Regions from separate parts of the Embleya sp. NPDC005575 genome, predicted to be linked through region 1. Evidence: predicted binding sites of a transcription regulator. Region 1 holds the regulator's gene; the other holds the start of a gene.
What was found. Region 1 encodes HrcA, which represses chaperone genes, less so after heat shock. Its sites were predicted from a motif close to TTNGCACTCNGNNNNNCNGAGTGCNAA; they were not measured.
Positions count from the first base shown of each region.

Region 2: a site for HrcA is predicted at 2,301-2,327, ahead of groES (co-chaperone GroES). Genes of this name have one in related genera too.

Region 1 covers NZ_JBEXCV010000011.1:13,183-18,621, forward strand. Annotated here, with positions in the region: gene ABZS54_RS05815 (DUF3097 domain-containing protein) at 1-141, opposite strand, end outside; gene ABZS54_RS05820 (MBL fold metallo-hydrolase) at 171-926, opposite strand; gene hrcA (heat-inducible transcriptional repressor HrcA) at 1,077-2,093, shown strand; gene dnaJ (molecular chaperone DnaJ) at 2,096-3,226, shown strand; gene ABZS54_RS05835 (nitronate monooxygenase) at 3,422-4,489, shown strand; gene ABZS54_RS05840 (16S rRNA (uracil(1498)-N(3))-methyltransferase) at 4,486-5,226, shown strand; gene ABZS54_RS05845 (histidine triad nucleotide-binding protein) at 5,300-5,439, shown strand, end outside.
Region 2 covers NZ_JBEXCV010000021.1:65,238-70,676, reverse strand. Annotated here, with positions in the region: gene groL (chaperonin GroEL) at 89-1,717, opposite strand; gene groES (co-chaperone GroES) at 1,852-2,160, opposite strand; gene ABZS54_RS10310 (methyltransferase domain-containing protein) at 2,406-3,584, shown strand; gene ABZS54_RS10305 (polysaccharide deacetylase family protein) at 3,692-4,585, opposite strand; gene ABZS54_RS10300 (hypothetical protein) at 4,862-5,197, opposite strand; gene tsaD (tRNA (adenosine(37)-N6)-threonylcarbamoyltransferase complex transferase subunit TsaD) at 5,239-5,439, opposite strand, start outside.

The DNA.
Region 1 (5,439 bases):
GGTTTTCTCCACCCGGACCACCGCGCCGCAGAAGCCGGTGGACACCTCCTCCACCACCAGATCGCGTTCGGCCTCGACCTCGGGGACGGGCTTGTCCTTCTTCCATCCCGGGATCAGCGACTCGGGTCCATAGCTGCGCATGGAGGTGACGCTAGCCGGGTGACGGTACGTCAGTCCGGTACGACGCGCCCGGCGGCGACCTCGGCCAGCCAGTGGTGCTGCCGGATCACGAACTCCTCGTCCACCACCGCGCCGTGACCGGGCAGCCAGACACTCGCGTCCAGTGCCCGCACCCGGGCCAGCGAATCGCTCCACTCGGCGGCGAAGGCGTCCGAGCCGAACACCGGCGGCCCGCTCTCCTCCACCATGTCGCCCGCGATCAGCACACCGCAGTCGGGCACGTGCACGACCACGTCGTGGTCGGTGTGTCCGCGACCCGGCGCGTACAGCACCACCTCGCGCCCGCCCAGGTCCACGGTCACCGGCTGCTCGCGGACCACCCGACGGGTCGGCGGCACGATCCGCGCGGCGTTCATCAGCTCCGGGTCGAAGCCGTGCGAGATGCCGCTCGCGCGACCGGCGTCGGCGTACCGCGCGAGATAGTCCGGCAGATCCGCGTGGCCCCAGATCTCCGCGTCGGGGAAGGCACGCAGCACCTCGGCGTTGCCGTAGCAGTGGTCGAAGTGACCGTGCGTGTTCACCACCGCGACCACCCGGTCGGGCAATCCGTGCGAGGGCAGCTCGCGGGCCAGTGAGGCGAGCAGGTCGGCGGCTTCGTGGTCGTGGGAACCGGTGTCCACGAGCAGGATCCCGTCGCGGCCCGTGACGACCGCCACATTCAGTTCCAAGCCGGGCAGCCGGCGGCGCAGGACGCCCGGTGCGATCGGCTCCCAGGTGGCGTGTTTCGGCTGTTCGGCGCGTAGCATGCGTCAACCTTGGCACGGACGCAGGGGTACGGTCCGGATCGGGTGACCCGTACACTGGCACTCGGCGGGACGGAGTGCCAACCAGTGGGACGAACCGCCGCCGACGGGACACGGCAACGGGCGGAAGAACGGGTCAGGGAGGTGCGCACCATGCTCGACGATCGCAAGCAGGACGTGCTGCGTGCCATCGTGCAGGACTATGTGGCGACCCAGGAGCCGGTGGGCTCCAAGGCGCTCGCGGACCGACACAACCTCGGGGTCTCCCCGGCCACCATTCGCAACGACATGGCCGCGCTGGAGGAGGAGGGCTACATCACGCAGCCCCACACCAGCGCCGGCCGCGTGCCCACGGACAAGGGCTACCGGCTGTTCGTCGACCGGCTCGCGGGCGTCAAACCGCTGTCGGGCGCCGAGCGCCGGGCGATCCAGACGTTCCTGGCCGGCGCGGTGGACCTGGACGACGTGGTGGGCCGGACGGTGCGGCTGCTGGCGCAGCTGACCCATCAGGTCGCCGTCGTGCAGTACCCCTCGCTGACCCGCTCGACGATCCGGCACGTCGAGTTGCTCACCCTCGCGCCCACACGCGTGATGCTCGTGCTGATCACCAGCACGGGTCGGGTCGAGCAGCGGGTGATGGACACGCCGGGCCCGGTCGGCGAGAACCTGCTCGCCGACGTCCGCGCCCGACTGAACAGCCGCATCACCGGCAAGCGGTTCGCCGATGTGCCGTTGTTGGTCCAGGATCTCGCCGAGCCGTTCACTGCCGAGGAACGGCCGATCGTGGCGGGCATCCTGGCCACCCTGCTCGACACCCTGGTCGAGCACAAGGAAGAAAAGGTCGTCCTGGCCGGGACGGCCAACCTGACCCGTTTCGGCATGGACTTCCCGAACACGATCCGCCCGGTCCTCGAAGCACTCGAGGAACACGTCGTGCTGCTGCGCCTGTTGGGCGAGGCGACCGACCCGGGGATGGTCGTGCGGATCGGACACGAGAACATGCACGAAGGACTGGCCGCGACCTCGGTGGTCGCCGTCGGATACGGCAGTGGGCAGGAAACGCTGGCGAAGCTCGGGGTGCTCGGGCCGACCCGAATGGACTACCCCGGAACGATGGGAGCGGTGCGCGCCGTGGCACGGTACGTCGGACAGATCCTCGCGGAGTCGTAGAGTTGGCTACCGATTACTACGAGGTCCTCGGGGTGCGGCGGGACGCCACCCCGGAGGAAATCAAGAAGGCCTTCCGCCGGCTCGCTCGGGAGCTGCACCCGGACGTCAATCCGGACCCGAAGACGCAAGACCGGTTCAAGGAGATCAACAACGCCTACGAGGTCCTCTCGGACCCGCAGAAGCGACAGATGTACGACCTCGGCGGCGACCCGCTGTCCTCCGGGGGCGGCGCGGGCGGTGGCTTCGGCCAGGCCGGCTTCGGCTTCAGCGACATCATGGACGCGTTCTTCGGCCAGGCCAGCCAGCGCGGACCGCGCTCGCGCACACGCCGCGGCCAGGACGCGATGATCCGGATCGAGATCACCCTCGAAGAGGCCGCGTTCGGCACCACCCGGGAGATCCAGGTGGACACCGCCGTCACGTGCAACACGTGCAACGGCGAGGGCGCCGCCCCCGGGACCTCGGCGCAGACCTGCGACATGTGTCGCGGGCGCGGCGAGGTCAGCCAGGTCACCAAGTCCTTCCTGGGCCAGGTCATGACGTCGCGGCCGTGTCCGCAGTGTCAGGGCTTCGGCACTGTGGTCCCGCACCCGTGTCCCGAGTGCGCGGGCGACGGCCGGATCCGCGCGCGGCGCACGCTCACCGTCAAGATCCCGGCGGGCGTGGACAGCGGCACCCGGATCCAGCTCGCGGGCGAGGGCGAGGTCGGCCCCGGCAGCGGCCCGGCCGGTGACCTGTACGTGGAGATCGTCGAGGTCCCGCACACCACCTTCCAGCGGCGCGGCGACGACCTGCACTGCACGGTCACCATCCCGATGACGGCGGCGTCGCTGGGCACCAAGGTGCCGTTGCAGACGCTGGACGGCACCGAGGAGATCGACATCCGCCCGGGCACCCAGTCGGGCCAGTCGATCCCGCTGCACGGACGCGGCATCACCCACCTGCGCGGCGGCGGCCGGGGCGACCTGATCGTGCACGTCGAGGTGCAGACGCCGAACAAGCTCGACGCCGAGCAGGAGGAGCTGCTGCGGCGGCTCGCCAAGCTGCGCGGCGAGGAACGGCCCTCCGGCCAGTTCACGCCTGGCCAGCAGGGCCTGTTCTCCCGGCTCAAGGACGCGTTCAACGGCCGCTGAACCCATGCGCGGCGCGCGCGAGTGTTCGGTGGGTGCGTCGTGCTGTCCCCGAGCGCCGGACGGGCTGATCTCAGCCCGTCCGGCGCTCGGGGACGAATCCACCGCGGACCTGTGACGCGAGTTCGGGCCGAAGACACGTCCTAGGCTTGGTCGGGTGACGCGAGCCGAGCCGTCTTCGAGCAAACGGGGAGCATGATGTCGACGACCACCGACCCCACCCGGCTGACCGCGCTGCCGATCGTGCAGGCGCCGATGGCCGGTGCGGCCGGCCCCGCCCTCGCGGCGGCGGTCACGCGCGCGGGCGGGCTCGGCTTCCTGGCCGCGGGGTATCGCTCGGCCGACGCGCTGGCCGCCGAGATCGACGAGCTGCGCGCGCTGATCGGCGACGCGCCGTTCGGGGTCAACGCCTTCATGCCGCACCCCGCGCCCACCCGGGCCCAGGACGAACTCACCCGCCGCTACGCGACCTCGCTGGCTCGGGCCGCCGCGCACTACGGCGGGCTCGTGGGCACGCCCGTGCCCGGCTCCGAACGCGACGAATGGGACGCCAAGCTCGCGCTGCTGCTCGCCCACCCGGTCCCGGTGGTGAGCTTCACCTTCGGCCTGCCCGACCCCGACGCGATCACCGCGCTGCGGGCCGCCGGCACGCTGACCGTGGCCACCGTCACCACGCCCGAGGAGGCCCGCGTCGCCGCCGACGCCGGGGTCCACGCGCTGTGCGTGCAGGGCGCCGAGGCCGGCGGCCACCAGGGCGGCTTCGCCAACCCCGACGCCCCCGCCCCGTACGGCCTGCTCACCTTGCTCACGCTGATCGCCGCCGAGACCGAACTGCCGCTGATCGCCGCCGGCGGCCTGATGACCGGCCGGCAGATCGAGGCGGTGCGGCTCGCCGGCGCGAGCGCAGCCCAACTGGGCACCGCCTTCCTGCGCTGCCCGGAAGGCATCGCGCCCGCCGCGCACAAGGCCGCGCTCGCCGATCCCGCCTTCGACCGCAGCGTGCTCACCCGCGCGTTCTCCGGCCGCTGGGCCAGGGGACTGCGCAACGGCTTCGTGGCCCGCCACGAGGCCGAGGCCCCCGGGGTCTACCCCTACGTCCATTACCTGGTCTCGCCGATCCGCAAGGCCGCCGCCGCGCGGGGCCAGGCCGACGGCTTGGCCCTGTGGGCCGGTCAGGGTTGGCGCCTCGCCCGTGAGGAGCCCGCCGCCGAGGTGATCAGCCGGCTCGTCGACGAGATGGCCGCCGCCCGAAAGGCAAGTGCTTGAGCGCCCCCGTCTTCCTCGTCCCCGGCGAGGCCATCCGGCACGGCAGCCAGGTCGTCCTGGACGGCGCCGAGGGCCGGCACGCCGTCACGGTGCGCCGCCTCGTCGCCGGTGAGCCGATCGTCCTGGCCGACGGCGCCGGACTGGCCGTGCACGGCACGGTCAACCGCACCGAGGGCAAGGACACGCTCTACGTCGACGTCGACTCGCGCACCGAGGAACCCGCCCCCGCACCCCGGATCGTGGTGGTCCAGGCACTGCCCAAGGGCGACCGCGGCGAACTCGCCGTGGAGACGATGACCGAGGTCGGCGTCGACGTGATCGTGCCCTGGGCCGCCGCCCGCTGCATCACCCAGTGGAAGGGCGAGCGCGGTGCGAAGGCGCTGGCCAAGTGGCGCTCGACCGCCCGCGAGGCGGGCAAGCAGGCCCGCCGGCTGCACCTGCCCGAGGTCACCGAGCAGATGAGTACACGTCAGGTCGCCGCACTGCTCGGCGACGCCGCGTTCGCGGGCGTCCTGCACGAGTCGGCCGACGCGCCGATCGCGACCGCCGCCACGCCGACCGAGGGCGACCTGGTCCTGGTGGTCGGCCCCGAAGGCGGGGTGTCGCCGGACGAACTGGCCGCGTTCGCCGCCGCCGGCGCGTGCGCGTACCGCCTGGGACCGACCGTGCTGCGCACCTCCACGGCCGGCGTCTCGGCCGCGTCCGTCCTGCTGGCCCGATCCGGCCGCTGGAGCTGACGCGTCGGGCGGTACACCTGACTACGATCGGGGGCGATTGCCCGTGATCGACTCGGACCCGATGGAGGCACCCATGGCTGCGGGGGAACCCCAGGCCGACTGCCTGTTCTGCAAGATCCTCGCCGGCGACGTCCCGGCCACGATCGTCCACGAGACCAAGGACGTGGTGGCCTTCCGGGACATCAACCCGCAGGCGCCCACGCACGTCCTGGT
Region 2 (5,439 bases), on a different contig from region 1:
CGCACCGGAAAGGCCGACGGGCCCGACCGCTGGGAAGCGGTCGGGCCCGTCGGGGGTGTCGCGGGTGTCGCGGGTGTCGCGGGTGAAACTAGTGCGAGTGGCCGTGGCCGCCGTGGCTGTGCGCGGCGGGCTCTTCCTCGGCCGGCTTCTCGACGACCAGGGTCTCGGTCGTGAGCAGCAGCGACGCGATCGACGCGGCGTTCTGCAGCGCGGAACGGGTCACCTTGACCGGGTCGATGACGCCCGAGTCGACCAGGTTGCCGTACTCGCCAGTGGCGGCGTTGAAGCCGTGCCCGACGCCGAGTTCCTGCACCTTGTTGACGATGACGTAGCCCTCGAGGCCCGCGTTCTCGGCGATCCAGCGCAGCGGCTCGACCGCGGCGCGACGCACGACCGCGACGCCGGTCGCGATGTCGCCGGTCTGGCCGAGGTTGTCGGCGAGCACGGAGACGGCGTGCACCAGGGCGGTGCCGCCGCCGGCGACGATGCCCTCCTCGATGGCCGCGCGGGTCGCGGAGACCGCGTCCTCGAGACGGTGCTTCTTCTCCTTGAGCTCGACCTCGGTGGCCGCGCCCACACGGATCACGCACACGCCGCCGGCCAGCTTCGCAAGGCGCTCCTGGAGCTTCTCGCGGTCCCAGTCGGAGTCGGTGTCGTCGATCTCGCGCTTGATCTGCTTGACCCGGTCCGCGATCGCGGCGGCGTCGCCGGCGCCGTCGACCAGGGTGGTCGCGTCCTTGGTGATGGTGATGCGACGGGCGCTGCCCAGCACCTCCAGGCCGACCTGGTCGAGCTTGAGGCCGACCTCGGGGGCGATGACCTGACCGCCGGTCAGGATCGCCATGTCCTCCAGCATCGCCTTGCGGCGGTCGCCGAAGCCCGGGGCCTTGACCGCGACGGCGTTGAACGTGCCGCGGATCTTGTTCACGACCAGGGTCGACAGCGCCTCGCCGTCGACGTCCTCGGCGACGATCAGCAGCGGCTTGGACGCGCCGGCCTGGATGATCTTCTCGAGCAGCGGGAGCAGTTCGGCGATGGCCGAGATCTTGCCCTGGTGGATCAGGATGTACGGGTCGTCGAGGACGGCCTCCATCCGCTCCTGGTCGGTGACCATGTACGGCGACAGGTAGCCCTTGTCGAACTGGAGGCCCTCGGCGAACTCCAGCTCCAGACCCATGGTCTGGGACTCCTCGACGGTGATCACACCGTCCTTGCCGACCTTGTCCATGGCCTCGGCGATCAGCTCGCCGATCTGCTTGTCCTGCGCCGAGAGCGCGGCGACGGCGGCGATGTCGTCCTTGCCGTCGATCGCGCGGGCGGTCCCGAGCAGCTGCTCGGACACCGCCGCGACGGCGAGGTCGATGCCCTTCTTCAGGTCCATCGGGGCCGCGCCGGCGGCCACGTTGCGCAGACCCTCGCGCACCAGCGCCTGGGCGAGCACCGTCGCGGTGGTGGTGCCGTCACCCGCGATGTCGTTGGTCTTGGTCGCGACTTCCTTGGCCAGCTGCGCGCCGAGGTTCTCGTACGGGTCCTCGAGTTCCACCTCACGGGCGATCGTCACGCCGTCGTTGGTGATGGTCGGGGCACCGAACTTCTTGTCGATCACGACATTGCGGCCCTTGGGGCCGAGCGTGACCTTGACGGTGTCGGCCAGCGCGTTGACGCCGCGCTCCAGCGACCGCCGGGCCTTCTCGTCGAACTGGAGGATCTTCGCCATGAGGGTCTTCGTCCTTAAAGGTTGCTAGTCGACGTCGTACAACCGACTCCGCCCCGGGTCCACCGGCCGCGAGGGCAGGGCGATCCGGGGCGGGGTCGTCGAACCGTCACCGGTTCCGGCGCGTCAGCGCGATGTCACTTCTCGATGATCGCGAGCACGTCGCGGGCCGAGAGAACGAGGTATTCCTCGCCGTTGTACTTCACCTCGGTGCCGCCGTACTTGCTGTACAGCACGGTGTCACCGACGCTCACGTCGAGCGGCAGACGCTGACCGTCCTCGAAACGACCCGGGCCCACGGCCAGGACGACGCCCTCCTGGGGCTTCTCCTTGGCGGTGTCCGGGATCACGAGACCCGACGCGGTGGTCTGCTCGGCCTCAAGCGTCTGAACCACGATGCGGTCCTCGAGCGGCTTGATGGCAACCTTGGTGTTGGCGGTCGTCACGATGCGACCTCCCCCTTCGGAGATCTCACGGAAAAATGTCTGTCGGCGATGGGACAGATCCGTCGTCGCGGGTGCCGGACCTGCTCGTATCGCACTGGCACACTCATGGGGAGAGTGCCAGCACAGACACTAGGTGGCGGTTAGCACTCCGTCAACCAGAGTGCCAGATTCAGCGCGTCGGACCGCATTGTTCATACCGGTGGCCGTCGATCGGCGCCTCGGCCGGGCTCGGCGAGAATGGCCGCGTGCACACCGAAGCTTTCACCGCGCTGCTGACCGACGAGGGCCGTTCGCTGCTGGACGTGCTCGCCGACCACGAGGTCGGCGACGAGCTGTCGTTGGCCACCCGGCTGCGTCGTGAACACCCGCCGGAGCTGGTGGCCGCCGCGCTCACCCAGTCCCGGCTGCGGCAGCGCGGGCGGGCCAAGTTCGGCGCGGACGCCGCGCGGATGTACTTCACGCCCAACGGGCTGGAGCAGTCCACCCGCACCTCGGTGGCCGAGCATCGGGCCGCCCGGCTGGTCGCGGCGGGCGGGATCGACCGGGCCGTGGACCTGTGCTGCGGCATCGGCGGCGACGCGCTCGCGCTGGCCCGCGCCGGAATCGCCGTACACGCGGTCGACCTGGACCCGCTGACCTGCGCGGCGGCCCGGGCCAACGCCGACGCGCTGGGTCTGGCGCATCTGCTCACGGTCGAGTGCGCGGACGTGACCGACGTGGACCTCGACGCCTACGACGCGGCGCTGATCGACCCGGCCCGACGCACCGCACGCGGGCGCACGTTCGACCCCGAGGCGTACTCGCCGCCGTTCTCCTTCCTGAGCGCGCTCGCCGCCCGGGTGCCCTGCGGCGCGGCCAAGGTCGCGCCGGGCATCCCGCACGAGATCGTGCCCGTCGGCATGGAGGCCGAGTGGGTCTCCGATCGCGGCGACGTCAAGGAGGCGGTGCTGTGGTGGGGCCGGCTCGCGCACACCAACCTGCGCGCCACCGTGCTGCCCGGCGGCGCGGCGCTGAGCTCGGGCCGGGCCCGCCCGGCGCCGGTGGGACCGGTCCGCCGATACCTCTACGAGCCGGACGGCGCGGTGATCCGGGCGCACCTGGTGTCCGAGGTCGGCGAGTTGGTGGACGGCAACCTGGTGGACGAGACGATCGCCTACCTGACCTCGGACCGGCTGGTGGGCACGGAGTTCGCGAGTGTGTACGAGATCACCGACGTGCTGCCGTTCAACCTGAAGCGGCTCAAGGCCCTGCTGCGCGAACGCGGCGTCGGCAACCTCACCGTCAAGAAGCGCGGTTCGGCGGTCGAGCCGGAGGAGGTTCGCCGCCGGGTCAGGCCGACCGGCCCGAACGCGGCCACGGTGCTGCTGACCCGGGTGGCGGGCGCACCCACCATGCTGATCGGGCAGCCGGTGTCGCCGGGGTAGCCGGCGGCCTCCTCGCCGTCACGGGGTCGAGCCCCGTCCGACTCCGCCGAGGCCCGCCGAGATTCGCCAAGGCCCGCCAAAATTTGCCGAGTTCCGCCGGACACGCCCTAGCCGATGTAGTCCTCCAGACGCGCGATCGTGTAGCCCTGGGCCTGGATCTTGCGCAGCATGTTGCCGAACATCTCGGTCATCGTGGTGCCCTTGAGATCACTCGGCCCGCGGAAGTGGGCCAGGATGATGTCGCCCGGGTGCAGCTTCTTCTCGCCGACGTACTGCATGTCGTTGATCTGCATCGACTCCTGCCACTTGACGATGGCCTCGATCCCGCCGCAGCCGCCGGCCATCGTCTGCGTGGTCGCGTTCCAGTTGCCGTAGGGCGGGCGGAACAGCGTCGGGCGCTTGCCGTAGATCTCCGCGAGCCGGTCCTGCTGGCCGCAGATCTGGTGCTTCTGCGCGTCCGCGCTCAGGGTCTTGAGGTCGGGGTGGGACAGCGTGTGGTTCTGCACGGTGGCGCCGAGCGCCTGGAGCTTTCGGAAGTACTCCGGGTCCTGCCGCACGTAGGTGTCGTTGAGGAACATCGACACCGGGATCCGCAGGTCCCGCATCATGTCCAGGAACTTGGGATCCTTCTCCGCCCCATCGTCGATCGTGATGAACACGATCTTCTCCTGGGTGGGAATCTTCTCCACCACCGGCGGCTTGGCTCCGCCGGCCTTTATCGGCTTGACCGCGGGCGGGGCCGGCGGCGGGGCGAACGGTTTCAGGTTCCACTTCTCGGCGAGCGCGGCCGCGTCGGCGCCCGGGGTGTCCGGCTTCGCGGCGGGGGTGGGCTTGGTGGGGCCGGGGGACGCGCCGTCGGAGGGCCGCTTGGTCGCCTTGACCGTCGCGGTGTCGTCCGAGCCGCCGCAGCCGGTCAGTGCGACCAGCAGCAGGCCGGCCACGCCGACCCAGGTCGAGGCGGGGGCCGCGCCCCGCCGCTTTTGTACCGTTCGATGCACCACTGTCGCAGGGGCCTTTCGTTCGCCTGGTCCGATCCGCCTCACGCTACGCGCCGCAGCGGCCTGTCACGGTCCGGACAAGGCCTGTTCAAGGGACTGTCGAAGGACTGTTGAGCAGCCGATGAGCTGGGCACACTCCCGGCAAGGCCAATGGCACGTGCGGCGGCACGCAGCCATCAGCCAAGGCACTCGACCCGCGTCCGGCTTGCGAATGGCCTCCTCGACGGATGCGGGTCGAGTGTTGCGCGGACGAGAATGCGCCCCGAGCCCCGGAGCCCGTCAGGGGCCGACGCTGAGCCGTTCGAAGCTCCAGGCGTGCGGCGGACGGGCGACCAACGCGGCCGGCGGCTCGGGCAGCGGCACCGGCGACCCGGTCCACAGCGCGATCACCACCACCCGATCGCCGTCCTGCCCGGCGGCGGCGAACACCTCGACCCGTTCCAGGCCAGGCGCGCCGACGACGGCCGGCAGCGCCGAGGCATGCACCCACTCGGCCAGCGCCGCCCCCCGACCGGCCTCCGTCCTGGCCTCCCACATCGCCGCGATCGCCATCTCGCCTCTCCCGTTCGCCGGTGCCGTCTCGTGCGCGGCGTCGCCGCCAGGGCCCGTCTTCATCCACTGGACCGCGGAGCCCGACGGGGGATCGAAGACAGGTTCTAGAGCGCCTGCGACACCGTGACCGGCATCGAGGAGTCGGCCGGGATGGACAGCGTGGAGGGGGCTCGGTCCCGGGCGACCATCTCGGCGCCGAGCGCGGCCACCATCGCACCGTTGTCGGTACACAGGCCCGGCCGCGGCACCCGCAGGACGATCCCGGCCGCGTCGCAGCGCTCCTGCGCCAGCGCCCGCAGGCGCGA